DNA from 3 places in the Glutamicibacter sp. V16R2B1 genome. Region 3 is predicted to be linked to each of the others. Evidence: riboswitches for the same ligand, from Rfam matches in the RefSeq annotation. Region 3 holds a riboswitch; each other region holds the start of a gene.
What was found. Region 3 has a riboswitch for S-adenosylmethionine ahead of FDN03_RS04525 (O-acetylhomoserine aminocarboxypropyltransferase/cysteine synthase family protein). Riboswitches for the same ligand answer to the same signal wherever they lie in the genome.

Region 1 (9,757 bases), on a different contig from region 3:
TTGAATTCAGGAAGATGCCTTCGGCATGCCGAGCGCCGAAGCGTCGACCGCGAGGTGAGGCTCCTGCCTGGAAGATTGCCGGAGTTCGCTGCAGGGACGGTTCGCTGAGGTGAATACCAGGCACGTCAAAGTACTTGCCGTGGTGGTTGATGGGATGGACTTTCGTTGGGTCGGTGTAAATGCCTCGGGAGCGGTCCTTGATGACAGCGCCTTCCTCCCAAGAGCCTTCCCAAAGTTTGTAGACCACTTCCATGAACTCGTCGGCAATGTCGTAGCGGGCATCATGATCCAGCTGTCGGTGAAGACCAAGATTGCGGGCGGCTGACTCAAGGTAGCTGGTTACGACATTCCAGCCGATACGCCCTCGCGTCAGATGGTCAAGGGACGAAAATTTCCTGGCCAGTGCGTAGGGCTGCTCATACGTGAGGGCCGCGGTGACCGCGAATCCCAAACGCTGTGTTGCAGCAGCCATGGCCGAGACCTGCATAAAGGGATCGTTCAGCGGTACCTGATCGGCATCCAACAGGGCCGGCGCGCTGGAATTGCGGTATACATCGTAGATTCCCAATACGTCGGCAAGGAAAAGGGCGTCAAACCCTCCGCGTTCCAAGGTTTGGGCCAAACTTACCCAGTATTCAAGGCTGTTGTACTCATCAGCCCGGTTCTCCGGGTGCCTCCACAAGCCTGGACTCTGGTGGCTCACACACGTCATGTCAAAGGCGTTCAAGTGAATTCTGTTGCTCATGCTGTTTCCCTTCTAAGACGATTTGGTGGTGCGAAGCCAACGCGTCCAATGCGTTGCGGAGGCGTTGTTGGAGTGTTGCAGCAAAACTCCGAGTAGGAGGATGGCCAAAAGTACGATGCCGCGGCCGAGTCCCTGCCAGAAGAATGAGAGGCCCAAGAGATTCATGCCATTGTTGAGCAAGGCAAAGATCAGGACTCCAACAATCGTGCCGGGCACCGATACTCTGCCGAACCTGCTCAATGTCGCGCCGATAAAGACGGCGCCGATGGCATCCATCAGATAGGCCTGGCCGCTGGCAGGGACATATCCATTAGTTCGTGCAGCAAGAATGACCCCGGCGAAGCCGCAAATCAATGCACAAAAAACATACGCACTGGACAGTAATGGCGCGGTCCGCAAGCCACTGATGCGAGCCGCGCTTGGTTGTTCCCCGGTCAATGTAAGAGTTCGTCCGTAGCGGGTAATTCCAATCAGCAGCCCCACGCCAAGCACGACGGCGGCGGTGTTTATGACAGCGGCATCTACACCCAAGAAGTACCCGCGGCCTAGCACCGCGAAACCTTCTGGAACACGAGGGGCCGACAAGTAGATCGGAGCGCCACCACCGGTAAGCAGCTGTTGGGCGCTTGTCCCGACGAACCAGATACTCAAAGTGGCAAGGAAAGCGGGAATCCGCAAGGCAACGATGAGTAGGGCATTGACCACTCCAACAACGAGTGCGATTAGCAGTCCGCCAACAACTGCAACCCAGGCCCGGTAGCCGTCGGCTATCAGCCAGGCGCTGGCCAGTGCCCCGAGGTCCAGAGACACACCAACGGACAGATCAATTCCCCCAGCCCGGACGACTACGGTCAAACCAACCGCCACCATCGCCAGCAGCGAGACCTGCCCCAGGATGCCCACGAGGTTTCCAACCGTGAGAAATACCGGGGATAGAACCGAGAAGGTCAGCAAGATCAGGCCCAGGGCCGCCGGAGCGATCAAACGAGACGGGCTCCAGGTACTTGCCTTTGTTCTACCCCCGAACGTTGGGGTTCCCTGGTCGACAGCGTTTACGCGTTCCAATGTTTGGCTCGTGCTCATACCCGGCTCCTTCCACGTAGGGTCATGCTCGCCAAGACCAAGAGGATCAATGCACCCTTGGCTCCGCTCACCCACTGGCTCGCCACTCCCAACAACGTCAATCCGTTGCCCAGGGCGGCCACGAAGAGGGCTGCGAGGACCGTACCCGGCACCGAGACCAGACGACGTCGGGAGAAAATCGTCGACATGTAGGCAACCAAGATGATGTCGAGCAGAATTTGCGTGCCAATGCCCGGCACGGCCGCCGAAAGGCGGGTCAATAGCAGCACACCAGCTACGCCGGCGAGCGCAGACCCAATAATGTAGCTGCCGAATCGGTAGCGCTTGGGCGATACACCGCAGACTTCTGCTGCGACGGGATTCTGTCCTGTCGCGTAACAGTTCACACCCCACCGAGTACGTCCGAAGCCCCACCATCCGAGCATCCCCACGGCAAAGAGAACCCATGCCGCGATGGGGATGCCGAGCCACGAAGCGTCTCGTAGTGCAATGAGGAAAGGGTCTTCAAGTCCGATCTTGATGTTTTGGCTCAGCACCAATTCCAGGGAAGTTGCGATGCCCATCGTGGCCAAGGTGGCCAGTAGCGGTCGCAATCCCAGGAGCACACACACTCCATTTACGGAACCAATGATTAGCGCCACGGTTATACCGCCAGCCACTGCGACGATAGCCGAGTGTCCGTGCGCACTGAGTAGCGCTGTCGTCATTCCCGCAAGACCAGCGACGGCACCGTTGGATAAGTCGATGCCCCCGTTGAGCACGTCATCACCACCGTTGATGATGACCACGGCCAACCCCACCCCGGCGATGCCTGTAACTGCTGCTTGGCTCAGGATTGTGGCGAGGTTCTGTCCGCTTAGAAAATATGGGGACCCCAGAACAAAAACCAGCAGGACGGCGCCCAGTGCCGCGTAGCCGAACCATCTGCGCAAGGCAATGGTCGACAGACGCTCTGAGCGTCCACTTTCTGACGAAGTTTTCTGAAGTGTCTGAATGCTCATGCGTTTACCTGCTCCTGTGAGTCGAGAGAGGTGTCCCCGGCGGAGGCCAGGCGAAGCACTTGATCCGTTGTTGTCGACGCACCGGGCAGCTGCCCGAGGAGCTGCCCCCGGTAGAGCACCGCGATACGGTCGGCGATACCTACCAGTTCCTCTAGATCAACGGTGACAACCAGTACGGCAGCGCCCTGATCGACGAGTTCATTGATTTGGCGATAGATCTCTGCACGGCTTCCGACGTCAACCCCTGCAGTGGGCTGGTCCAAGACCAGGACGCGGGCTCCGTGAGCTAGCCACTTTCCAAGAACAACCTTCTGCTGGTTGCCTCCGGAGAGCTGGGAAGCCACGGCTTCGGGGTCCGCCGGCCGGACGTCCAGCTTGTGGATCAACGTTCTAGCCTGCTCGCGCTCGCGGGACAGCGCAGTGAATCCCAGCCGTCGCCCCAAGGATTTGAGGCTCGCTGCGGCTATGTTTTCTCGGACTGTGTTGCGTATGAAGATCCCGTCATCCCGGCGGTCAGCTGGAACGTAGCCGCCGCCACGGGAAACAAAATCAGCCATGGACCGGATTCGCTGACCCCACAGGCAGATGGTGCCGTGGGCCTTCGTCCTGCTCGTAGCGGCATCAGCCAGGGATTCAATCCCAGAACCGACAAGACCTGTCACACCGACGATTTCACCAGGGTGCACTTCCAAGTTGATGTTGCTGAGCTGGCCTGGAATCCCAACATTTTTCAGAACCAATGCAGGTTCTTCCGAGAGCCAGCGACGAGGTTGGCGCCCCGACTCGAACTCGGAAACGGCGGAACCAACCATCAGCTGCACGACGTCGTCTATGGTGTCACCGGCGTTGAAGCAGGCATCGCCAGCATTCTGACCATTACGCAACACGGTGATTCGATCAGTGATTTCGCGCAGTTCCTGCAAATAGTGCGAGATGAAGATGATTCCCACACCCGTCTCACGCAAGTGCGCAATGGTACCGAATAACTGGCGCACTTCCTCCGCTGCCAAAGGCGCCGTGGGCTCGTCCAGTATCAAGATCCTCGGCCCGGTGAGGACGGCTCGGGTGATCTGTATCAGCTGCTGTTGAGAGACACTCAGCTCCTCGATAAACGCGGCCCCATCAATCTTTTGACCCGTGCAACGCAGAATGTCGGCGGTGGCGCGCTGTTGTTCTTCGCGAACTCGTCGCCAGCTGCTTCCCAAGACCTCCGAGCCTAGGTATAGCTGTTCGGCGACGGTGAGCCGTCCGGCCTGGTGCCGGTCCTGATGAATAACCCGGATACCCCTCGCTTCGGCATCCGCCGGACGAGTAATGGAAACCGGCTCTCCATCCAGCTGGATGCTGCCGGAGTCCAGGGTGTAGAGGCCCGTGAGGATCTTGATCAAGGTAGATTTTCCGGCACCATTTTCCCCAACCAGTCCCAAGACTTCACCGCTGCGAAGGCTCAGCGACACCCGGTCGAGAACGGTCACGGCTCCAAAGGACTTGGTGATTCCCCGCATTTCTAGAAGGAGGTCAGATCCCGAGCTCATTGCGCACCTGTTCCACGTTGTCCTTGGTGACGAACACCGGATCCACATAACTCGTCTTGGGGACCTCGCTGGTTTGGCCGGCAAGGTACTTCGCGACGTTCACCGCCGATTGGGCAGCCATCTGAGCCGTGGGTTGAGCAACGGTGAAGCGATATGAGCTTTCCGGATTGGCGATCAGGTCCAGGGCACCAGGCTCGGCATCTACTCCGTACAGTCCGATGTCGGCGTCTTTCGAGGTATCCACCGCGTGGGCAGCCCCTATCAGGGGCATGTCCCAGCACGACCAAACCGCATCGATCTCGCCCTCCGGCAATCGGCGTAGCTGGTCCTGAACCTGTTTCTTGGCATCCTCGATCGTTCCCTCATATTTGTCCTGCAGTTCAGGGTCAATGATCTGAATCTCTGGATATTCCTGCAGCACGAGCTTGAGGCTTTCGTAACGGATCCGGCATGGAGTCACTCCGGGAAAGCCGTTGAATGCGAGAATCCGCCCCTGCCCGTCGATGTCTTCAGCAAGAGTGCGCGCCAAGGTCGTGCCGATGTTCCAGTTATCACTGGTGACGTTGTTCTTCGAGTACTCACTTTGAAAATCCACGGTGAACAGGTCGATTCCTGCCTCATCCACCTTCGCCAGGGCAGGAGTCAGCGTTTGCGCGTCACCTAGGATCACCACGATCGCATCCGGCGATTGAGCGATGAGGTTCTCGATGTCGGCAACGTGTTTGTCGTCCTTGGCTTCCGCCTGCGTCGCAATCACCTCGCCGCCCAGCTCCCCGATCTTGGCCTGTAGTTCTTCGTACACAGTTCGGCTGAAGTCGTGAACAATATCCTTGGCTGCGATACCCACCGTTTTGCCTTCCAGGGAAGGCGCATCAGCCACCTCTGCCTGCGCAACGGGCTTGATGTCCTCCTTGGCGATCGGAGCACTCGCTGGCCTAACGGGCTCCTTGAGGGAGCACGCGGAGAGCAAGGTAGTCGCAGCCAACCCGATGCCTACGATCTGGGCCATGGTTTTCACGGAGCGCGTCACGGAAATCCTCTCTTTTGGTCGTACTTGTTGCCGAGGAATTCCGGGACGCACCGCACTGCGCACAGGTCATCCCAGTTCCATCGAACCTGGCAGTAGCACTATCCGCGTACAGCGGACTTGCTGCGGCGTCGACGAGCCAGGTCTCTCGGCCGCTCTGGATGGTGTTCTTCGATTCCACCACTTCGGTTTGGCGGGCCGTAAGCCTCTCCTTCACCGACGGACTCAGAAGGAAATGAGTCGTAGCAAAACGCTGAAACACCGGATTTCATGACACTGGGACGGATCAATATGACCGCACAATTCGTCATATGACGCGCCACCCATGGACATCTATGAGTTTTCAAAGCGAGCTTGGTACTTTCTGCGCTCGCGATTGCGTAGGAGTACTCCGCCATCCCCAGCTTCAAAGTCCCTTGGAGGGGTTGGGTGCTGGTGCTTGCGTGGCTACGGTCAGGGCATCGACATGTGGCGGGCCCGAGCAACCCAATCCTTCAGGAGGGATCATGACCTCGACATGGCAGCGCACCAGCGCGCAGATCAACACCGATGACTTCGAATCCGATGGACGCTACGATGTGGTGGTGGTGGGGGCCGGGCTGACCGGACTGACCACGGCGGTGCTGCTCAGCCGGGCGCGGCTGCAGGTGGCGGTGATCGAGGCGCAGACGGTGGGCGCCGGAACCACCGGGCACAGCACCGCCAAGCTGAGCCTGCTGCAGGGCGGCACGCTGCAGCAGATCCGCCGCCGCCAGTCGATTCCGGCGCTGCGGGCCTATGTGGAGGCGAACCGGGAGGGGCAGTCCTGGCTGCTGCGCTATCTGGAGGAGAACTCGGTGCAGGTGGAGCACCAGGACGCGTACACCTTCGCACTGCGCCGCGCATCGCTGCCCCGGCTGCGGGCCGAGGCGGCGGCCAGCGGTGAGGCCGGGGTGATGGTGGAGGAACTGCCCGGTGGCCAGGTGCCGCTGCCGTTCGAGGTGGCCGGGGCGCTGCGCCTGCCCGAACAGGCGCAGCTGGATCCGATGCGGGTGCTGGGCCTGCTGGCCGAGGAACTGCGCAGCCGCGGCGGGAAGATCTTTGAGCACACCCGGATGCTCAAGGCCGGGCAGGGGGCGCCGATCCGGGTGCAGACCCCCACCGGGAACCTGTATGCGGATCAGTTGGTGCTGGCCACCGGCACCCCGGTGCTGGACCGGGGCGGGCACTTCGCCCGGCTGGAGCCGAACCGCTCCTACGCCCTGGCCTACCGGGTGCGGGACGGGGCACAGGCCCCCGAGGGCATGTTCCTGGCCATCGACTCGGCCGGGTACTCCATCCGCACCGCCCGGGACATGACCGGCCCGCTGCTGCTGGTCGGTGGCCACGGCCACCGGGTGGGCCGCGGGGACCCGGCCGCAGCGGAACGCGAGCTGGACCGGTGGGCGCGCGACCAGCTGCCGGTCACCGAACGCACCGACAGCTGGTCCGCGCAGGACTACCGGGCGGCCGGGGCGCTGCCGATCGTGGGCACCATGCCCGGCAGCGGCGGGCAGATCCATGTGGCCACCGGGTTCAACAAGTGGGGCATGACCAATGCGGTGGCCGCCGCCCTGCGCCTGTCCTCCGACATCCTGGGCGGGAACCTGCCCTGGGCCCGGCAGCTGAGCTCCGGCAACCGCTCCCCCGGTGCGTGGCTGGATGCGGCCAGCATGAACGCCACCGTGGCCCGGCTGCTGCTCACCGACTGGGCGCGCATGCTTGCGGCCCCCACCAACCCGCAGCAGACCCGGGACCGCCCCGGCGTGCACCGCCAGGGGCGCCAGGTGGTGGCCGAGAACCCGCAGGACCCGGATGCCTGCCGGCTTTCCGGGGTCTGCACCCACCTGGGCGGGATCCTGCAGTGGAATGCCGCGCAGAACACCTGGGACTGCCCGCTGCACGGGTCGCGGTTCAGCGCCCAGGGCCGGCGGCTGGAGGGTCCGGCCACCCGTGACCTGAAACGGCTGTAGCGCCCGCCCCCGCCGGTGCGCTACCCGGCGCCGACCGGGGCGCCGGCGGGGGAAGCCTGCGGCTCCAGGCCGCGCAGCCGCTTCATCTGCGGGTCGTAGACGGGGTCCTGGGTGATCGTGGCGTTGATCCGCCGGCCGAAGTACTCCACCTGCACCTGCTGCCCGAACGTGAGCTCGGCCGGCAGCCAGGCCAGCGCGATGGGCCGTCCCACGGTGTGCGCGAACCCGGCACTGGTGACATAGCCGACCGCGCGCCCCTGATGGAACACCGGCTCCTTGCCCAGCACCACATCCCCGGCGTTCTCGATCAGCAGGCAGCGCAGGCTGCGGGTGGGCGGTGCCTCGCGCAGCCGCTGCACCGCGGCCTTGCCCACGAAGTCCTGCTCCTTCTTGGCGCTGACCGCGAATCCGAGCCCGGCCTCAAACGGGTTGTGCTCGGTGCTCATGTCAACGCCCCAGGAGCGGTAGCCCTTTTCCAGGCGCAGGGAGGCGAACGCGGCCCGCCCGGCGGCGATGATGCCGTGCCGCTGCCCGGCCTGCCACAGCACGTCCCACAGGCGCTGGCCGTTCTCCGCGCTGGTGTAGATCTCCCAGCCCAGCTCCCCCACATAGGACAGGCGCAGCGCGGTGACCGGCACCCCGCCCAGGTGGGCGGCGCGGGCCCGGAAGTAGCGCAGCCCCTCATTGGAGAAGTCATCGTCGCTGACCAGCTCGATGACCTCCCGGGCCAGCGGACCCCACAACCCGATGCAGCAGGTGCCGCCGGTGATGTCCCGCACCTGCACCCAGCCGCCGGGCACCAGGGCCTCGTTCTGCCGGCGGGCCTCCACCTGAAAGTAGGCGGTGTCAATGTTCCCGTTGATCCCCACCTGGAAGGTGTGCTGTCCCAACCGGGCGACGGTGATGTCGCTGCGGATCCCGCCGGCCTCATCCAGCAGCAGTGTGTAGGTCACCGCCCCGACGCTCTTGGCCATGTTCCCGGTGCTCAGCCGCTGCAGCAGGGCCAGTGCCCCGGGCCCGGAAACCTCCAGGCGCTTGAGTGGGGTCATGTCGTACATGGCCACCGCGGTGCGGGTCTTGTACGCCTCCACCGCGGCCAGCGGGGAATGGTGCAGCGCGGACCAGGTATCCCGGATCGGCGGGCGCCAGTCCCAGGGCAGCTCATCGAGGTGGCGGGCGTTGGACTCGTACCAGTAGGGGCGCTCCCACCCGCCGCCTTCCATGAAGTGGGCGCCCAGTTCCCGCTGCCGGGCATGGAACGGGCTGACCCGCAGGTTGCGGGCGCCCAGCCGGGGCTCCAGGGGGTGGCGCACATCGTAGATTTCCACGAAGTTCTGCTGGGCGGTCTGCCGAACGAAGCTGGGCGCCAGTTCAACCTCCTCGAAGCGGTTGACGTCGCAGTCGGACAGGTCGGTGCCGCTGCGCCCGGTGCTCAACAGCTCGGCCACCGCCTTGGCGATCCCGGCCGAATGGGTGACCCACACGGCCTCGGCCAGGTAGAAGCCCTCCACCTGCGGGCACTGGCCGACCAGTGAGCCGCCGTCGGGGGTGAAGGAGAAGATCCCGTTGAAGCCGCTGGCGATCTCCGCCTCGGCCAGCTCCGGCAGCAGCGTCTTGGAGGCCTGCCAGGCCGGCAGGAAGTCCTCGACGGTGAACTGCAGGCTGGAGGGCATGTTCTCCGGGGTGTGGTCCTGCGGGTCCATCCGGGGCAGGTCCTCGATCAGCGCGGGCATCGGGCGGTGCGCGTAGGAGCCGATCCCGTAGCGGTCCCCGTGCTCGCGGAAGTACAGGTCCTGATCCTGGTAGCGCAGGATGGGCAGGCTGGCGCCGTTCGGTTCGCTGTTGCGCCCCCGCAGGCCCTTGACGCCGGTGGTCTTCACGTACTGGTGGGCCAGCGGCAGCAGCGGCACCCGCACCCCCACCATGGCCCCGACCTTCGCGCCCCAGAAGCCCGCGCAGCACACCACGATGTCCGCGGCCAGGAACTCCTCGCCCACCCACACCCCGGTGACCCGGTTCTCCTGCTGCCCCACACCGGTGACCTCGGTGCGGTCCCGGTAGACAACCCCGGCGGCGCGGGTGCGTTCGATCAGCTTCTCCACCGCCACCCCGGCCAGGGCCAGCCCGTCGGAGGGGACGTAGAGCCCGCCGTAGACGACCTGTTCATCCAGCAGCGGGTAGCGCCGCTTGCATTGCCCGGCATCCAGCAGCTGGGCCTCCACGCCCCAGGAGGTGGCCCAGCCGTGCTTGCGGTGCAGGTCCCGCCAGCGGGTTTCGGTGGTGGCGACCTCCAGGCCGCCCACCGGGTTGAAGGCCCCCAAATCGGTCAGCTTCTGCACCGTGTAGCTGGCGAATTCGGTCATGGTCTTGGACGG
Region 2 (9,757 bases), on a different contig from region 3:
CCGCGATCCAGGCGATCAGGGGCGCGAAGACCTGCGGCAGGGAGTTGGCGACGTTGATGACACCCAGGTCCTTGGCCCGGGAATCGGCGTGCGGCAGCACCTGGGTCAGCAGCGCGTAGTCCACCGCCAGGAAGGATCCGAATCCCAGTCCGAGCAGCACCGCTCCGCCGATCGCCACCGGGAAGGAGGGGGCCACGGCCATGACCAGCGCCGCGGCGGCCACAATCAGGGAGGAGATCACCACGTAGCGCTTGCGCTTGCCGTCCCGGTCGGAGAGCTTGCCAGCCACCACCGAGGAGAGGATCACAAAACCGGCGTAGATGCTGCTGAGCACCAGCACCCCGGCGGCCGGTTCGGGATGGTTCAGCCCATCCTGCAGGAAGTACAGCAGGTAGACCAGGATCAGCTGGCTGGAAAGGTAAAGCAGGAAGCGGGTCAGCCAGGCCCAGCCGAAGTCCGGGTAGCGGACCGGGTTGATCCAGAAGCTGCGCAGGAAGCTGCCCCAGGCGAACTCCTCGCGGGCGCTGGCCGGCAGCACCACGTCCTGGCGCAGCAGCACGAAGGGCACCGAGCACAGGGCAATCACCACCGCGACGATCGCGTAGCCGAACACCAGGTCACTGGCGGCGACCATGCCGATGCCGGCGCCCACCAGGATGCCCAGGGTCTGGGCCAGGGCGATCAGCCCACCCACGGTGCCGCGCTGGGCGACCGGGACCTTGTCCGGTACGACGGCGAGCACCGCGGCCAGCGCGGCGTTGCCCGCGGCCTGCATCAGTGCCCAGCCCAGCACCAGCACCGTGACGGTCTGTGCGGTGGACATCAGCAGCAGGGCCAGCGCACCGCCCAGGGTACCGGCCACGATCCAGGGGATGCGGCGGCCAAAGCGGGAGGTGGTTCGGTCGCTGAGGGCGCCGAACAACGGGTTCGCGATCATCGAGACAACCGCGCCCACACCGGTCACCAGCGACAGGGTGGCGTTTTTCTGCTGCGGGGAGATCGCCTCGGAGTGCAGTCCCAGCAACACCTGGATGGGTGCGAAGAAGCCGACGTTGATGCCGATGTGCACAATCAGTACCGCGGCGATCCAGCCGACGCCCACGCGCGCGGTGGGGGTCCGGAGTGCTTCGACTGCCTTGTTAGATTCCATGCTGCTGCGTACCCGCCTACCGTTTGCGACCCAGATTGCGCGGAGTGATCCCCGGATCTTCCAGGTCGGTGATGGGCGGGGTGATCTCCTGTTCAATCAATTTTCGCACGGCCCGGCCCATCAGCCCGCCATCGACCATGGAGGCGGCCACCAGGCGGTCCTGCCCATCCAGGCCGAAGAGCACCTGGATCTTGCCCTGCCGGGTGTGGCGGGCCACGGTGCGCGCCACCGCGGTGAAGTCCCCGACGACTTCCACGTGGGATTCGTGGCGGTCGGACCAGAACCAGGGCACCTTGCGCCGTGGGGCGCTGGTGCCCATGATCGTTGCGGCGGCGAGCGCAGCATCCTCATTGGCCCGGTCCCAGTGGCGCAGGGGGCGGGCACCGGCCTCGCGGGCCACATCCCCGATCGCCAGCACCTGGGGGACGCTGGTGCGCATGCCCGCGTCCACGATGATGCCATTGTTCGTTTCCAGGCCCAGGGTGTCGGCCAGGGTGAGGTTCGGCTCCACCCCGATCGCGGCCACCACGACGTCGGCCTCGATGCTCTCCTGATTGACCTCGACACTGTTTTCGGTGATCCGCTCGGCCATCCCGGTCACCACCCGGATCCCGTTCAGCCGATGGTCCTCGTGCAGCTGGCGGGCCATGGGTTCGCCAAAGGCGGTGACCAGCGGCACCTGCTGGTTGCTGATCAAGGTGACCATGGCGCCGAACTGTCGGGCCGCGGCGGCGAATTCGGCCCCGATGAGCCCGGCACCGATGACCACCACCTGGGTTCCGAAGGCGCCGAAGGACAGCTTCTGTGACAGGTCCTCGGCGTCCTTGGCCGTATGGATCACCCGGGCATGTTCGGCCCCGGGCACCTGCAGTCTCCTTGGCGTGGTTCCGGTGGCGAGCACCAGCCAGTCCTGTTCGGATTCCGGTGCCTGGACCTGGTCAATGCGCTGCGGCTGCAGCTGCACCGAATGCTCAATAAACCATGCCGGGGGTGCGAGGTTGACCCGTTCCAGCGTCTTGCTCAGGGGCGGGCGATCGTAGGGCAGCCCCTCCGGATCGCTGAGCGTGATGTGTCCGGCATAGCCCGCCTGGATCAGCGTGTGGGCCAGGGAGAAACCGGCGACCCCGGCCCCGACGATATGCACTGAACCCATTTAGAAGTGCAGCTCCAGCATCCCGTCGATGACCTCCACCTTGTAGGTGCGCGCATCAACATAGGCTGGCAGGCACAGGACCTTGCCGGTCTTGAGGTTAAACCGGGAAGCGTGCAGCGGGCATTCGACTTCGCAGTCTTCAATCCATCCTTCGGACAGGGAGGCGACTTCGTGGGTGCACTCATCCTGCAGGGCGTAGAAGTTGCCGTCCTCCGCATGGAAGATGGCGATGTCCTCCTTGGCTCCGCTGTCATCGGATTCGACCTTCAGCGCCTCACCGACCGGAATCATGTCGACTGGACCCACCGTGTAGCTCACTGCTTCTCCTTCGGTTCTAAAATTAGTCTTTCTCATCTTGTCACCTTCTGCGGACGCTCACGTAGTAGCTCGGTCACGTCCCGCTGGGCGTATCCCTGGGCCAGCGTTTCCTGTTCCGGCGTGGGAAGCCCGAACAGGTCGGGGCAGATCATGGCCGGGGTGTGCGCCCGCCTAGAATGGTTCCATGCATGACGAAGAACTTTTCACCACGGTGGAAAGAGAGTTCACCACGACCTTGTTCCGCGCCCGCCAGACCCTGGTGCAGCGCGCCAAAGCGATCCACCCGGAGCTGCAGGCCCCTGGTTACCGGATCCTGGCGATCCTAGTGCATCACGATTCCCAGCAGCAGGGGTTCCTTGCCGAATCGCTGCAGCTGGACAAGGCCACGATTTCCCGGCTGGTCAAGCAGTTGGAGACCCAGGGACTGATCACCCGGACCGCGGATCCCAAGGATGGCCGGGCCCAGCTGGTGTCCATCACCGAGCGGGCGCGCGACGCCTGGTACGCCAGCGGCCAGGCGCAGCGCCAGCGCCTGCGGGACAAGCTGGAGGACTGGTCCACCGAGGACGTGCAACGTTTCGCCGATCTGCTGCACCGTTTGAACGACAACTCCGACGCCGCCGACGCCGGTTAACCGCAGCCGCAGTCAAAGGGTGCGCAGCGTGGTGCCGCTTGCCATGAGGGCCGGGGTGCTGCTGGAGGCAATACCTCATTGGTCCACCGCCGTGCTCCCCCATCGCCCGGCCCGAACGTGACCTACCTCCGCACATGACGGGATGACGAAACATGACGCGGCTCGTTGTCCACCCCGCCCGATGCGGGATAGAACAGAAGCACTGAATCACGAGTTCCGACCGTACAAGCCCTGGCTGGTCGGACGGCAACCCTATTTGCGCCATTGTGCGGGGTGCCCCAGGTGATGATTCGACGCTGTTGAAGGCCAGCAGCGTAAGCGATGGCGCCCCCTTGCGCCAGAAAGGGGAAGATTTCCCATGACCAGCACCCTGACCCTCGCCGAGGACCGCGCCCAGCGACTGGATGCCGCCGCGCAGGCATGGAACGAACGGCTGTCGGCCGACCCCGCCAACGGCAGCTTGTCCTTCACCGTCACCGGCAGCGGTACCGGTGCGGTGGCCAGCGACATCAAGGCCGGACGGCACACCTTCCAGGTCGACGAGCCGGCGCCGCTGGCCGGGGACGACGCGGCCGCCAGCCCGGTCGAGTACGCGCTGGCCGCGCTGGCCTCCTGCCAGATCGTGGTCTACCGCCTCTACGCCCAGCAGCTGGGGATCCAGGTGGATGACATCAAGGTCACCGCGAACGGAGATCTGGATGTGCACGGCCTGTTCGGCGCCGACCCGTCGGTGCGCCCCGGTTTTACCGGTGTTCAGCTGGATGTGCAGCTCACCGGTCCGGAATCCACCGAGCGCTATCGTGAGCTGCAGCGGGTGGTCGATGAGCACTGCCCGGTGCTGGACGTTTTCAAGAACCCGGTACCGGTGAGCGTCAACGTCCTCGTGTCCGGACGCTAGCCAGGGCCTTGTCCGGTCCGCCTGCCAGCGCGTAGCCTGAGGCCAGGCGAGCATTGGAGGAAAGCAGCATGTCAGCATCAGCCGCGCCGGACTGGGACCCACGGTCCCCGGAGGTGCTAGAGGACCAGATTGCCGCCTACGACCGCTTCCGGGCCCAGTGCCCCGTCGCCCACAGCGAGTTCCTCGGCTACTCGGTGCTGGGGCACGAAGATGCGCTGCGGGTGCTGCATGATCCGGAAACGTTCAGCAACGCCGTCTCCCAGCGGCTGACCGTGCCCAATGGCATGGATCCGCCGGAGCACACCGTCTACCGGGCGGTCAATGACCGCTACTTCACCCCGGAGCTGATGCGCCGCTTCGAGCCGGTGTGCCGGGAAGTGGCGCTCAGCCTGCTCCGGGAGCTGCCGCTGCACGAACCGGTCGACGTGATTGAGCAGCTGGCCGAGGTCTATGCACTGCGCGCCCAGAGCGCGTTCCTGGGGTGGCCGCGGGAGCTGGAGGAACCGCTGCGCGCCTGGACCGCGAAGAACCGCACGGCCACCTTGGCCCAGGACCGACCGGCGATGAAGGCCATCGCCGTGGAGTTTGACGGATACATTCGCCAGCTGCTCCAGCAGCGGCGCGAGGCCGGCCACCGCGCGCCGAAGGACCTGACCACCCAACTGCTGCATGAGCAGGTGTACGGCCGGGCGCTGAATGACGAGGAGCTGGTCAGCCTGTTGCGCAATTGGACGGTCGGTGAGCTGAGCACCATTGCCGCTAGTGTCGGGATCCTGGCCAATTTTCTGGCCACCCACCCGGAAATCCAGACCCGTCTGCGCGAGGATCCCTCGCTGATCGGGGCGGCCAACGACGAGATCCTGCGGGCGCACGCCCCGCTGATTGCCAACCGTCGGGTGGCCACCCGGGATGTGGAGGTCAACGGGCGGCTGATCCCGGCCGGTGAGCGGGTGACCGTGGTGTGGGCTTCGGCCAACCGCGATGAGAGCGTCTTCGGGGACCCGGATGAGTTCCGCCTGGACCGGGACCCGGGGCTGAACCTGCTGTACGGGGCGGGCATCCACATCTGCCCGGGGGCGCCGCTGGCGCGGCTGGAGTTGCGGGTGCTGGTCGAAGAACTGCTCAAGCGCACCAGCAGCATTGCCCCGGCTCCCGGCGCCCAGGCACCGGCCCGGGCCCACTACCCCGGCAGCGGGTACTCCACGCTGCCGCTGCAGCTGGACTGAACCGGCCGCGGACCACAAACCGCCAGCAGGCGCCGTCCCCCTTGGTGGGGGACGGCGCCTGCTGGCGGCAAGGAAGCTGCCGGGTCCGGAACCCGGCCTAGAAGCGGGTCTGCTGGTAGAACCAGTTGATGTGTTCCTCCAGCATGTGCGCGGCCCGTTCCCGGTTGTTGTTGGCAAACGCGCGGTGGATTGCCTTGTGCTGGCGGCGCAGCACCTTCACGATCGGCTGCCAGGTCGCATCGTCCGGAATGGCCGAGGCCACGTAGTCGCTGATCGAGTGGCGCAGGGATTCCATCATCGCCTCCACCACCGAGTTGCCGGCCATCGAGGAGAGCAGCACATGGAACTCGGCGTCAATGCGGTGGAACTCGTCGCGGGAAAGCTGCGGGTCATCCATGCGCATGATCAACACCGCGGTGCGCTCGATCACCTGTTGGGCGTGGATCGGGTCGCGCGGGGTCATCTGCGCCGCCCAGGTCTCCAGCAGGATCCGGGACTCCACGATCTCCCGGACCTGGATGCCCTTGGCCGCCACGTGCAGGCGCAGCGCCTGGGACAGCCCGGCCGAGGGGTTGGAGATGATCACCGCCCCGGAGTTCGGGCCCGAACCGGTGGAGGTGCGCACCACGCCCATCACGTCCAGGATGCGGATTGCGTCGCGCACCGAGGCCCGGGAGATCCCATGGGTTTCGGCCAGCGCCCGCTCCCCGGGCAGCTGATCGCCCAGATTCAGCTTCCCGGTTCGCAGGTCACGCTCAATGGCCTCCAGGACCACCTGATAGGCACGCGGAGTTGGCTTTGTAGACATCAGAACCCATTTTAGTGTGTTGCGCCGTTGGCCAGGGCCACGGGCCTAGTGCGGCAGCATCCAGCTGAGCACCGGGGTGGACTGCAGGTAGACCAGCACGCACAGCACCAGCAGCATGCCCACCGACCAGCCGGCCACCTTCTTCAGGATCACCGATTCCTGGCCTTCCATCTTCACCGCGGTCGCCGCGATGGCCAGGTTCTGCGGGGAGATCAGCTTGCCGACCACGCCGCCGGAGGTGTTGGCGGCCACCAGCAGGGTCGGGTCGATGCCCGCGTTGACCCCGGCGGTCTGCTGCAGCTTGGCGAACAGGGCGTTCGCGCTGGTGTCCGAGCCGGTCACCGCGGTGCCGATCCAGCCCAGGATGGGCGAGAGGAAGGCGAACGCGCCGCCGGCCCCGGCCATCCAGGTGCCGATGGTGATGGTCTGCCCGGACAGGTTCATCACGTAGGCCAGGCCCAGCACCGAGAGGATGGTCAGCGCCGCAAAGCGCATGTTGTACACGGTGCGCCCGATCTCGGCGATCGCGTTGCCCACGGCGATCGGGTACTTTCCCCCGTCATCGAACTTGGAGTACACGATGGCCACGATCAGCCCGGTGATCAGCAGCAGGGTGCCGGGGGTGGAGAGCCAGTTGAAGTTGTAGATCGTCGAGGAGACCGCCTCGCCGTTGCCGTCCACGATGTTCCCGTGCAGCCCCGGCCAGCCGAACTTCACGTCGGTGGCGGCCAGCGCCGCCGGGATGTCCACGCCCAGGCGCCACAGCTTGGCCACACCGAAGATCAGGATCACCAGCACGTAGGGGAACAACGCCATCCAGGTCGCCCCCGGGCGCAGGTTGCGGTTCGCGTCCACCGGCTTGGCCAGCGCCTCGGGGGTGAGGATGCGCTCGCGGGCCTCGTCGGCGCCCTTGGGCTTCCACACCTGCAAGAAGAGCACCGCAACGCCCAGGCCCACCAGCGAGGCGACGATGTCGGTCAGTTCATAGGAGAAGTACGTCGCGCACAACCACTGGGCGATGGCGAAGGAAATGCCGATCACCAGGGTCACCGGAAGGGTCTGGCGCATGCTGCGCCATCCGGCGATGACCAGCACCAGCACGGTGGGAACGAACAGGGCCAGCACCGGGGACTGGTGTCCGACGGTGGCGCCGATCTCCGCGGCCGGGATCCCGGTCAGCGCACCGGCGGTGGTGATCGGGATGGCCACGGCGCCAAAGGCCACCGGGGCGGTGTTGGCGATCAGCACGGCGCTGGCCGCACGCAGCGGGGAGAGCCCCAGGGCCAGCAGCATGGTGGCGGTGATCGCCACCGGGGCGCCGAACCCGGCCAACGCCTCCAGCAGGCCACCGAAGCAGAACGCGATCAGCACCGTCTGGATGCGCACATCCCCGCCGCCGATCACGTCAAAGACCCGGCGCAGGTCCTCGAAGCGCCCGGAGACCACGGTGACCTGGTAGAGCCAGATCGCCATGACCACGATCCACACGATGGGGAAGGCGCCGAACACCACGCCCATCACCCCGGAGTTGATGGCCAGCCCCACCGGCATCTGCCAGCCAAAGATCGCCACGATGATCGCGACCAAAAGGGAGCTGAGTCCGGCATAGTGGGCCTTGACCTTAACTACGGCCAGCATGACAAAGAAGGTGAGCAGCGGGATCAGGGCGACCAGCGCGGAGATGGCCACGCTGCCGGCGATCGGCTCGGTTGATGGTGTAAACACGGTGTGGGCGTCCTTACTAGTGATGGTCAGACCACATATGGTCAGACCACCGATAATACAAGGTGAGTGCTATCACAACAAGTCTTGACGGGATCCGAAAGATGCGCCTAGTATGGTCAGACCACACAGCGAGAGAGTTATTCTTATGCGTATTGCACTCTTTGCCACCTGCATCGTCGACGCGATGTACCCGGAAACGGCCAAGTCCACGGTGAAAATCCTGGAACGCCTTGGCCATGAGGTGATCTTCCCGGCCGGCCAGGCCTGCTGCGGGCAGATGCACATGAATTCCGGCTACATGCCCGAGGCGCTGCCGGTGGTTGAAAACCATGTCCAGGCCTTCGAGCGCGCCGACTACGACGTGGCCGTGGCACCCTCCGGATCCTGCGTCTCCTCCCTGAAGCACCAGCACGGCATGCTGGCCGAGCGGCTGGGCAAGCCGGATCTGAAGTCCCGCGCAGCGGAGGTCGCCGGACGCACCTACGAGCTCTCGCAGCTGCTCACCGACGTCTTGGGCATCACCAACGCCGCCGAACAGCTGGGCAGCTACTTCCCGCACAGCGTCACCTACCACCCCTCCTGCCACGGCATGCGCCTGCTGAAGCTGGGCGACCGGCAGCTGGACCTGCTCAAGTCGGTGGGCGGGATTACCGTGGAGGAGCTGCCCGAGGCAGACCAGTGCTGCGGCTTTGGCGGCACCTTCTCCATCAAGAACTCCGATGTCTCCTCGGCGATGCTGCAGGACAAGGCCCGCAACATCGCCTCCACCGGCGCCTCGCTGTGCGTCGGCGGGGACGTCTCCTGCCTGATGCACATCGGTGGCGGGCTCTCACGCAATGGCCAGAAGCCGGGCACCATGCACCTGGCCAACATCCTGGCCAGCACGAAGGAAGAGATGGTGGCACTGTGAGTCAGGTATTTTTGGGCATGCCGGCGGCCGGGGAAGGCAACCTGTTTGCCGATGAGTCCTTCCCGAAGGCCGCCCACCACGAGCTGCAGAACACCCAGCTGCGCGCGAACCTGCGCCACGCCACCCACTCCATCCGCGACAAGCGGCTGCGCGTGGTCGGCGAGCTGCCGGACTGGGAGTCGCTGCGCAACGCCGGGGAGGCGATCAAGAACCAGGCGATGGCACGGCTGGATGAGCGCCTGGAGGAGTTCGAGAAGAACTTCACCGCCCGCGGCGGCATCATCCACTGGGCCCGCGACGCGGCCGAGGCGAACCAGATCGTCACCGACCTGATCAAGCAGACCGGCTCCACCGAGGTGGTCAAGGTCAAGTCCATGGCCACCCAGGAAATCGGCTTGAACGAGCACTTGGAAACCCAGGGCATTGCCGCCTTCGAAACCGACCTGGCCGAACTGATCGTGCAGCTGGACCATGACAAGCCCAGCCACATCCTGGTCCCGGCGATCCACAAGAACCGCACCGAGGTGCGCGACATCTTCCTGCGCGAGATGCCGGATGTGGATCCGAACCTGACCAATGAGCCGGCCAAGCTGGCCGAGGCATCGCGCAAGCACCTGCGCAAGAAGTTCCTCTCCACCAAGGTGGCGATCTCCGGGGCCAACTTCGCCCTGGCGGACACCGGCACCCTGGGCGTGGTGGAGTCCGAGGGCAACGGGCGCATGTGCCTGACCCTGCCCGAAACCCTGATCACCGTAATGGGGATCGAGAAGGTGCTGCCCTCCTGGCAGGACATCGAGGTCTTCATGCAGCTGCTGCCGCGCTCCTCCACCGGGGAGCGGATGAACCCGTACACCTCGCTGTGGACCGGGGTCACCGAGAACGACGGGCCGCAGAACGTGCACCTGGTGCTGATGGACAACGGGCGCACCCGGGCG
Region 3 (9,757 bases):
GCCGAACCCGGCGGGTTCGGATTTGCCAAGGAACTGGAGTACATTGCGGCGGTCGATGAACGCATCACGGTGTACTACTCCCTGGGGGACCGCTCCGTGCCCGGGGACTGGGAATGGATGCTGGGACGACTGACCTGCCACATGATTGAGCAGGTGGCCCCGGACGCGAACGGCCGCCACGTCTATGCGTGCGGCCCAGAGGGGTACCTGAACAACGCGGCCAAATTGCTGCTGGAGGTGGGGGTTGACGACACCTCCATCCACATGGAGTTCTTCTCGGGGGGCCGGCAGACCCGCCTGGAATACCAGCAGGAGTTGGCATATGCCGAGGACCTGGCCGGGGAAATGGCCGAGGCACCCGAATCCCAATTCGAACAGCAGAACCTAGGCCTGTACGACCCGGCGCCAGCCACGCCGCCGGGACCACCCGGCGCCCTGCCCACGGAGGAGGGCGGGCGTGGTTCCGCATCGGATGCGGCGCCCGGGCCGCCACCTGACCTTGGCGGCACACCGCCCACGGACCCCCAGGAGTTTGCCACCGTCGGGGAAGGCAGTTTGACCATGTCCTTCCTCAAGTCCGGCCTGAAGGTGCGCATCGACCCCGACCAGCGGATTTTGCCGGTCGCCAAACAGGCCGGGGTGCGCATCGGGGCCAACTGCCAGGAGGGCATGTGCGGCTCCTGCAAGGTCATCAAGCTCTCCGGTGAGGTGGACATGAACCACCAGGGCGGGATCCGGGCCCGGGAAATCGAAGCCGGAAAATTCCTGCCCTGTTGCTCCACCGCGAGCACGGACCTGGTCATCGATGCCTGATCCGGTCCGTACTCCCGACCCTGGCGGGAGGACAACAGGGTCGGATGGCAAACGAAATCGTTTGTCGAACATTCTCTCGTCGTGGCGACAAACCTCTATCACACCACGTCGGTGACGCTATCAGCCTCTCAAGGTTGTTTCACGTGGAATCGGCGGTCGCCCTCCCACGCAAGCGCCGGCACCCCGGGCGTCGCATGGGGAGCTAGAACAGGGTGGAGGGTTGCCGCGCGCCGTTCGGGTTTTCCAGCTGCAGCAGGATCCGCTTGGCCTGCAGCCCGCCCAGGTAGCCCCCCAGCGAACCATCGGTACGCAGCACCCGGTGGCAGGGCAGCACAATGGGCAGCGGGTTGGTGGCGCAGGCCGACCCCACGGCCCGTACGGCCGCAGGCTTTCCGATGCGTTCGGCCATTTGCCGGTAGCTCAGGGTGTGTCCGTAACCGATGTGGCCCAGTTCCAGCTGGACCCGGCGCCGGAATTCGGTGGAGAGCCGCAGATCCAGCGGCAGGGTGAAGCTGGTGCGGTGGCCGCTGAAGTACTCCTCCAGCTGCCGGGCCGCGGTGTCCAATGCGCCCGGCGAGCGCAGGATCCGGGCGCCCAGGCTTTCGCTGAGCTGTTCCAGCACACGCTCGTGCTCCTCCGAGGCGAAGGCCACCCGCACCAGCCCTACCTCCGTGGCGGCCACCAACAGGGGGCCCAGGGGCGACTGCACGATCCGGTACACCGCGTCGGTAAGGTGCTCCCGGTGGGCGGCCTGCTCCAGCCGGTCGTGCAGGCTGGCCAGGAGGCGCTGCTCAACCTCGGTCGGCGGGGTGTTCAGCGGGGCGGTGCCATCAAGCTGACTCATGGTTTTCCTCCAGTTGCTGATCCGGCGTCCATTCGGCGTCGCAGATTGCTGATCCCGTCGGCGGCGGCGCGCCGCGCTGCTTCCGGGGTTCCGGAAAGAATCTGGGAGATCTGCCGGTAGTCCAATCCACCCAAATAGCGGTACGCAACGACCAAGCGTTGTTTTTCCGGCAACTGCTTGACCAGCTGCCACAGCTCCAGGTTTTCGGCCCGGCCTTCCGGCCCGGCCTCCGTCGAGGGGGCGTGTGCGGCGGGGTCGGTTTCCAGATCCTCGCCCCGCTGGCGGCGCAGCTCATCGATGGCCTTGCGGTGGGCGATGCGCACCAGCCAAGCCTGGACGTTGGCCTCCGGATCCAGTTGCGGGTAGGCCCGCAGGGCGGCCAGGAAGGTTTCCGACCAGGCGTCCTTGGCGCGGTGTTCATCCAGCAGGGAGCGGCACACGCGCAACACGCTCAGTCCGTGGGCCTGCACGATCTGTTCGAATGGCTGCTTCATGGTGCTCCTGGTGATTGGCTCTCACCATGTAAACGTGGCGGGACAGCTTTTCGTGAGGTCTTTGGCCGGATTTCCTGCGACCACCCACCGGGCGGTGGGGGCCGGCCCTGTTCCTAGACCACGACCGGGTCACCGTCGCGCAGGGCCAGTTCCAGTTCGCGCAGTTCGCCCAGGTCCAGGGGCACCACTTCCCCGTTCTCCACGCCCTGGGGCAGGCGGCGTCCGAGCAGGGTATCGCGGATGATGCGCATGGTCGCCCCGTGGCTGACACACAGGATGCGCCGCTGGGGGTGGGTGGCGGCCAGCTGGAGCAGGGCCGGCACTGCCCGGCGCAGCACGGCCGAACGCGGTTCGGCCTGCTCCATCAGCTCCTGCACCAGGTCCTCATCCAGCTCCGAGCGGCACTGCCCCTCCAGTGGCCCGAATCCGCGCTCCACCAGTTCCGGTACCGGCGGGCCGGTGCGGGCCCCAAGGGTCTTGGCAATGATCTGCGCGCTTTCCTGGGCGCGGCCCAGCGGGGAGGCCAGGACCACATCCCAGCCCTCATCGGCCAGCCGGGCGCCGACCGCGCGCGCCTGTTCCCGCCCGGTCGCGTTGAGCGGGATGTCCGTCTGCCCCTGCAGCCTGCCTGCCAGGTTCCAGTCGGTTTGTCCGTGTCGAACCAAAGCCAGTGCACCATTCATACTTCTTGAGTCTAGCCAGTACTGCCGGTGGCGCTGAATCCCCCGGGGTGCGGATGGCCGGATGGGGCCTGTGACGCGCCGCGCAATCTTTCGACGCACAACTTGGGTCACATTCACACATGTTGAGACACTGGGGGTAACCATCCCGAGCGGCCGAGAGATCTGGTTCGATGACGCCGCAGCAACCTGCCACAGCCGGTGGATACGGTGCTACCGCCAGAAACGATGGAGCTGTCTTCGGCCATAGGGCCAGTGCAGTGAAGACAGACATTGATTCCGGGATATTGCCTTGATGGCCCTCCCGGCCAATGCCGCGGTGGGCCGGAAGACGAGCCGATAAGGAGTCACGCCACCATGGCCGACCACAAGTTTGGATTCCGCACCCGTGCCCTGCACGCCGGCGGAACCCCCGATGCCGAACACGGCGCCCGCGCGGTGCCGATCTACCAAAGCACGTCCTTCGTATTCAAGGACACCGATGATGCGGCGAACCTATTTGCGCTGCAGAAGTACGGGAACATCTACTCCCGCATCGGCAACCCGACAGTGGCCGCCTTCGAGGAGCGCATGGCCTCCCTGGAGGGCGGGATCGGCGCGGTGGCCACCGGTTCGGGCATGGCGGCGGAGTTCATCACCTTTGCCGCGCTGGCCCAGGCCGGGGACCACATTGTCGCCTCTGCGAAGCTCTACGGCGGGACCATCACCCAGCTGGATGTCTCACTGCGCCGCTTTGGCATTCAGACCACCTTCATCGACTCCAACGACCCGGCCGATTTCGAGGCCGCGATCGGGTCGAACACCAAGGCGGTGTACACCGAGGTGGTTGCCAACCCCTCCGGGGACATTGCCGACCTGGCCGGGCTGGCGGCGGTGGCGCACCGCCACGACATTCCGCTGGTGGTCGATTCGACGCTGACCCCGCCCTACCTGTTGCGTCCGATCGAGCACGGCGCGGACATCGTGATCCATTCGGCGACCAAGTTCATTGGCGGTCACGGCACCACCCTGGGCGGGGTGGTCATCGAATCGGGCACCTTCAACTGGGGCAACGGGAAGTTCCCCACCATGACCGAGCCGGTACCCAGCTATGGGAACGTCTCCTGGTGGGGCAACTTCGGGGAGTACGGGTTTTTGACCAAGCTGCGCAGTGAGCAGCTGCGCGATTTCGGTCCCTCCCTGCCGGCCCAGTCCGCGTTCCAGCTGCTGCAGGGCGTGGAGACTCTGGCCCAGCGGATGGACGCGCACCTGGCCAACGCCCAGCAGGTGGCCCAGTGGCTGGAGGCCGATGACCGGGTCAGCTACGTGAACTATGCGGGCCTGGCCTCCCATCCCCAGCACGAGCAGGCGCGCAAGCTGCTGCCGCTGGGTGTGGGTTCGGTCTTCAGCTTCGGAATCAAGGGCGGCCGGCAGGCCGGGGCCAAGTTCATCCAGGCCCTGCAGCTGGCCAGCCACCTGGCGAACATCGGTGATGCGCGCACCCTGGTGCTGCACCCGGGGTCCACCACCCACCAGCAGCTGAGCGAGGAGCAGTTGCAGGCGGCCGGGGTGCCGCAGGACCTGATCCGCCTGTCGGTGGGCCTGGAGGATGTCGAGGACATCATCTGGGACCTGGACCAGGCACTGAGCGCCGCCCAGCAGCCGGAGCCGGAGCACCAATTCGAGATGCCGTCCTATGACGCAGCGGCCTGCGCCGTGCCGGCCGGGAAGGGAGCGAACTAATGAGCACCGCACTACGCACCTGGCAGGGCCCCAGCGCCGCGCAGCGCCTCCAGATCCTGCGCGAGACCACCTCGATCGCGATTGTGGGGGCCTCGAACAAGCCCTCGCGGGCCAGCTACTTCGTGGCCACCTACCTGCTGTCCTCCTCAAACTACCGGGTGTACTTCATTAACCCGGTGGTGGACGAGATCCTGGGCCAACCGGTCTACAAGTCGCTGGCGGACCTACCCGAGACCCCGGACCTGGTTGAGGTCTTCCGCAAGCATGATGACCTGCCCGGGGTGCTGGACGAGGCCCTGGCCGTGGGGGCCAAGACCCTGTGGCTGCAGCTGGGTTCCTGGCACGAGGAGGTGGCTGAGCGCGCGGAGGCCGCAGGGCTGAATGTGGTCATGGACCGCTGCGTGAAGATCGAACACGCCCGCTTCCACGGCGGGCTGCGCCTGGCCGGGTTCAACACCGGGATGATCTCCTCCAAACGCCAGCTGCTGGCCTAGCGCTTGCCCGCTGCCCCCGCCACGGCCGCAGGCTGCCGGCCAGGCGGGGCGGCGGGCCGGCAAATAGTGATTGACAAATATCAATCGGATCGGTGACGATAGACAAATCACCGACCCGAGGAGTGCGCCATGGGCGCCAAGCCATTCGCCGCGATCCGCCTGCTGCGGCCCTTCGCGCGCCGCGACTACACCGTGTTGGCGTGCGCCCTGGTGCTCTCCACCCTGGCCCACGGCATGTGGGCGGTGGCCATGGTCTACCAGGTGCGCCAGCTCGGCGGCGGTCCGGTGCAGCTCTCCAGCGTCGCCACGGCCACCTCGCTCGGCTTGATTGGCCTGGTGCTGCTGGGCGGGATCGCGGCCGACAGGTACTCCTGCCGCAAGATCCTGCTGCTGGTGGAAACCGCCTCACTGCTGGTGATGAGCGCCACGGCGGCGCTGGCCCTGACCCACAGCCTGCAGCTGTGGCACCTGGTGCTGGCCGGGTTCCTCTCCGGGGCCGGGGCCGCGTTCTTCTATCCGGCCTATTCGGCACTGCTGCCGCGAATGCTGCCGGCCGCCGAGCTGCTGGCGGCCAACGGCATCGAGGGCACGGTGCGCCCGGTGGTGCAGACCGCGTTGGGTCCGTTGGCGGCCGGGGTGCTGGTGGCCTCGGTTTCCCCCGCCCACGCTATTGCCGGGATTTCGGTAACCCACGTGGCGGCCCTGCTGACTCTGCGCCGCATTTCCCATGCCCCGGCCTATGACCGGCCCGCCGGTGGCAGCGGGCAGCAGGCCGGGGGCGGCATCATCCACCAGCTGCGGGAGGGCGTGGGCTACACGGTGGGCACCCCGTGGCTGCGTTGGACCCTGCTGTTCGCGGTGGTTGCGGTCTTCACGTTCATTGGGCCCTTCGAAGTACTGCTGCCCTTCGAGGTCAGCGACCGGCTGGGCGGGGACGCGACGGACTTCGCCTCCGCACTGGCCGCCTACGGCGTGGGCTGCGCCCTGGGGTCAATGGCCACCGCCACGCTGCGCATGCCCCGGCGCTACCTGAGCATCATGATGGCCTGCTGGGGTTTTGGCTCCCTGCCGCTGGTTGCCGTGGGCTTCGTCCCGGCCCTGTGGTGCCTGGTGATCCTGCTGTTCATCGTGGGGCTGACCGACGGGATTGGGCAGGTCACCTGGGGCACGCTGCTGCAGCGGCGGGTGCCGGCGCACCTGCTCGGCAGGATTTCCAGCCTGGACTTCTTCGTCTCCCTGGCCCTGATGCCGGTCTCTATGGCCGTCACCGGACCGCTGAGCCAGCTCGTTGCGCCGCGGGAGATCTTCATCTTCGCGGGCCTGGCCTCCCCGGTCTTTGCCGTCATCGCCTGGTGGTGCGGCCGCTTCTGGCGGGACGAAATCGCCCACCCGCTGGACGAGAGCGCCCCGCAGCCAGTGGCCCCGCAGGGCGAATAAGAGCCCCAAAGCACAGATAAGCAGACATAACGCCAACTTTTAGCCCCCAAATGTCTTGACGATGCCACACAAACAGGCATAAAGTCATACAAACACAGATCACTGTGGGACAGCTCACGCATACGGGAGGCAGGAATGTTCGCCGAAGAGAGACACCGGCTCATCACCGAAGCGGTGGAAACACACGGGAAGGTCTCCGTCGCGGAACTCTCCGAACGTTTTGCCATCACCCGCGAAACCGTCCGGCGGGATTTGGCGCTGCTGGAAACCGACGGCCTGCTGCGCCGGGTGCACGGCGGGGCGGTCGGGCTGGCCGCGGCCAGCACCCGGGAGCAAAGCCACAGCGACCGCAGCACCCTGCACGCCGAGGCGAAGCAGGCCATCGCCCGGGCCGCACAACAGCTGCTGCCCTCCGCTGGCGGTTCGATCATGCTGGATGCCGGCACCACCACCGCCGAGCTGGCCGGCCTGATCGCCCAGCAGGGTGGCGAGGACACCTTGGTGATCACCCACGCCCTGCCGATCGCCGCCCGCATCAGCGCGAACCCGCAGCTGGCGCTGGAATTCATTGGCGGACGGGTCCGGGGACTGACCAGTGCGGCCACCGGGGCCGGAACCGTAACGGCCTATGCGCGGCTGCGGGCGGATTTGGCCTTCGTGGGCACCAACGCCCTGCACGCCGATTTCGGCCTCAGTACCCCCGACCCGCTGGAGGCCAGCGTCAAGGCCGCCATGGTGGCCAGCGCCCAGCGCGTGGTAGTGCTGGCCGACGCGACGAAACACGACGAACTGACCCTGGTCCAGTTCGCCACCCTGGACCAGGTCGACACCCTGGTCACCGACCGCGCGCCGGCCGGCGCACTGGCGGCCGCCCTGGAGGCGGCCGACGTGGACGTGGTGCTGGCATGATCCTCACCCTGACCATGAACCCGGCCCTGGACCAGACGGTGGAGCTAAGCTCCGCGCTGGCCCCGGGACAGGTGCAGCGCGCCGCAGCCAGCCGGGTGCAGGCCGCCGGCAAGGGCGTGAACGTGGCCCGGGCCATTGCCCAGGCCGGCCAGCCGGTGCTGGCCGTACTGCCCGGGGCGGCCCACGACCCGCTGGTGCGGGCGCTGGAAGCCGACGGGCTGCCGCACCGGGCCATCCCCATCGACCAGCCGTTGCGCACCAACATCACAATCACCGATCCGGACGGGACCACCACCAAGATCAACGAGCCGGGCCCCGCACTGGACGCACCAGCCCTGGAACAGGTCACCGAGGTGCTGTGCGAGCTGGGTGCCTCGGCCCGCTGGGTGGTGCTGGCCGGGTCCCTGCCGCCGGGAGTCGCCCCGGATTTCTACGCCCGGCTGTGCGCGACCCTGCGCAGCAGGCTCGCCGACCGCGCCCCACGCATCGCGGTGGACACCTCCGGCGCCCCGCTGGCCAGCCTGTTTGCCTTTGATGCCAACCACCTGCCGGATCTGATCAAGCCCAACGCCGAGGAGTTGACCGAACTGATCGCCCAGGATTCGGCCCTGGGGTTCGAGCAGTCCCCGACGGAAGCGGCCCGCGCCGCCGGCTACCTGGTGCAGCGCGGGGTGGGCACCGTACTGGCCACCCTCGGCGCGCAGGGCGCCGTGCTGGCCACCGCCGAGGGCTGCTGGCTGGCCCGGCACGCGCCGGTGATCCCGCGCAGTACGGTCGGGGCCGGGGACTCGGCCCTGGCCGGGTACTTGATCGCAGAATCCACCGGTTCGGACCCGGCCGGAAGCCTGGCCCACGCGGTGGCCTATGGCTCGGCGGCCGTCGCCCTGCGGGGTTCCACCATCCCCTCCCCCACCCATCTCACCGCCGACGCGGTCAGCGTCGACGGACCGTTCTAAGTCAAGGATGCAGCCATGACCGAACTGATCAACCAGCACCTGGTGAGCCTGGACACCTACCTGGGTTCCAACACCGACCAGGTCATTGACGCGCTGGCCGCGCTGGTGGCCAGGCAGGGCCGGGCCAGCGACGCCGTGGCCCTGGCCGCTGACGCCAAGGCCCGGGAAGCGAAGACGGCCACCGGGGTTCCCGGCGGCATCGCCATCCCGCATTGCCGCTCGGCCGCCGTGACCGCGCCAACGCTGGCGATGGCCCGCCTGGCCCCGGCAGTGGACTTCGGGGCCAAGGACGGACCGGCGGACCTGGTGTTCTTCATCGCCGCCCCGGAAGGGGCGGACAAGGACCACCTGAAGCTGCTGTCCACCCTGGCCCGGGCCCTGGTGAAAAAGTCCTTCACCACGGCGCTGCGTGAGGCCCGCGAGCCAGGACAGGTCGTGGAGCTGATCGACGGGGTGCTTTCCGGGACCCCGGCCCCGGCCCCGGCAGCGCCCGCCGCGCCGGCCCCACAAACCCCCAGCACCGCACCGGAAGCCGCTGGCGCCCAGCAGGAGTCCGGCGCACGCATCGTGGCGGTCACCGCCTGCCCCACGGGCATCGCCCACACCTATATGGCCGCCGATTCGCTCGCACAGGCCGCCGAGGAGATGGGGGTGGACTTCGCGGTGGAAACCCAGGGATCCTCCGGCTCCACGGCCCTGGACCAGCAGGTCATTGACCGCGCCGACGCGGTGATCTTCGCCGTGGACGTCGATGTGCGCGACCGCTCCCGCTTCGCGGGCAAACCGGTCATCCAGGTGCCGGTCAAGCGCGGCATCGACGAGCCGGAAGCGTTGCTGCGCCAGGCCATCGCGGCCGCCACCGACCCCGCGGCGCGGCGGGTTCCGGCCGGCACGCCGGAAGGATCCGGGCATCAGGACCCGCGCGGCGGCCAGCGAGAATCATTCGGTGCCGGGCTGAAGCGGGCCCTGCTGACCGGGGTGTCCTACATGATCCCCTTCGTCGCCGGCGGCGGGCTGCTGATCGCCCTGGGCTTCCTGCTTGGCGGCTACGACATCACCGACGTGGCCGATGACATCCTGGGAACGAACACGCTGTTCAACCTGCCGGCGGGAGGGCTGGGCGCCTACCTGGGGGCGGTGGCGTTCAAGATCGGTTCGCTGTCCATGGGCTTTTTGGTCCCCGCGCTGGCCGGGTACATTGCCTACGCCTACGCCGATCGGCCGGGCATCGCCCCGGGCTTCACGGCCGGCGCCGTCGCCGGGTTCATGGGCGCCGGGTTCCTCGGTGGCATCGTCGGCGGGGTGATCGCCGGGCTGGCCTCCCGCTGGATCAGCTCCTGGAACGTGCCCAAGTGGGCCCGCGGGCTGATGCCGGTGGTCATCGTGCCGCTGCTTGGCTCCATCATCG

Region 1: another riboswitch for S-adenosylmethionine. It lies ahead of FDN03_RS09360 (substrate-binding domain-containing protein); the one in region 3 lies ahead of FDN03_RS04525 (O-acetylhomoserine aminocarboxypropyltransferase/cysteine synthase family protein).
Region 2: another riboswitch for S-adenosylmethionine. It lies ahead of FDN03_RS08215 (OsmC family protein); the one in region 3 lies ahead of FDN03_RS04525 (O-acetylhomoserine aminocarboxypropyltransferase/cysteine synthase family protein).

The regions. Positions count from the first base shown of each region.
Region 1 covers NZ_VATX01000013.1:65,389-75,145, reverse strand. The annotation lists gene FDN03_RS09380 (LLM class flavin-dependent oxidoreductase) at 1-745, opposite strand, end outside; gene FDN03_RS09375 (ABC transporter permease) at 758-1,828, opposite strand; gene FDN03_RS09370 (ABC transporter permease) at 1,825-2,829, opposite strand; gene FDN03_RS09365 (sugar ABC transporter ATP-binding protein) at 2,826-4,364, opposite strand; gene FDN03_RS09360 (substrate-binding domain-containing protein) at 4,348-5,394, opposite strand; SAM riboswitch class I at 5,469-5,559, opposite strand; gene FDN03_RS09355 (FAD-dependent oxidoreductase) at 5,898-7,382, shown strand; gene FDN03_RS09350 (FAD-dependent oxidoreductase) at 7,403-9,757, opposite strand, start outside.
Region 2 covers NZ_VATX01000012.1:181,703-191,459, reverse strand. The annotation lists gene FDN03_RS08235 (MFS transporter) at 1-1,150, opposite strand, end outside; gene FDN03_RS08230 (FAD-dependent oxidoreductase) at 1,167-2,303, opposite strand; gene FDN03_RS08225 (bifunctional 3-phenylpropionate/cinnamic acid dioxygenase ferredoxin subunit) at 2,304-2,621, opposite strand; gene FDN03_RS08220 (MarR family transcriptional regulator) at 2,806-3,255, shown strand; SAM riboswitch class IV at 3,461-3,582, shown strand; gene FDN03_RS08215 (OsmC family protein) at 3,614-4,153, shown strand; gene FDN03_RS08210 (cytochrome P450) at 4,222-5,379, shown strand; gene FDN03_RS08205 (FCD domain-containing protein) at 5,477-6,187, opposite strand; gene FDN03_RS08200 (L-lactate permease) at 6,233-7,912, opposite strand; gene FDN03_RS08195 ((Fe-S)-binding protein) at 8,058-8,822, shown strand; gene FDN03_RS08190 (LutB/LldF family L-lactate oxidation iron-sulfur protein) at 8,819-9,757, shown strand, end outside.
Region 3 covers NZ_VATX01000007.1:84,585-94,341, forward strand. The annotation lists gene FDN03_RS04505 (iron-sulfur cluster-binding domain-containing protein) at 1-813, shown strand, start outside; gene FDN03_RS04510 (methylated-DNA--[protein]-cysteine S-methyltransferase) at 1,016-1,657, opposite strand; gene FDN03_RS04515 (sigma-70 family RNA polymerase sigma factor) at 1,654-2,151, opposite strand; gene FDN03_RS04520 (histidine phosphatase family protein) at 2,265-2,834, opposite strand; SAM riboswitch class I at 2,972-3,066, shown strand; gene FDN03_RS04525 (O-acetylhomoserine aminocarboxypropyltransferase/cysteine synthase family protein) at 3,189-4,553, shown strand; gene FDN03_RS04530 (CoA-binding protein) at 4,553-5,047, shown strand; gene FDN03_RS04535 (MFS transporter) at 5,177-6,484, shown strand; gene FDN03_RS04540 (DeoR/GlpR family DNA-binding transcription regulator) at 6,620-7,393, shown strand; gene FDN03_RS04545 (1-phosphofructokinase family hexose kinase) at 7,390-8,349, shown strand; gene FDN03_RS04550 (fructose-specific PTS transporter subunit EIIC) at 8,365-9,757, shown strand, end outside.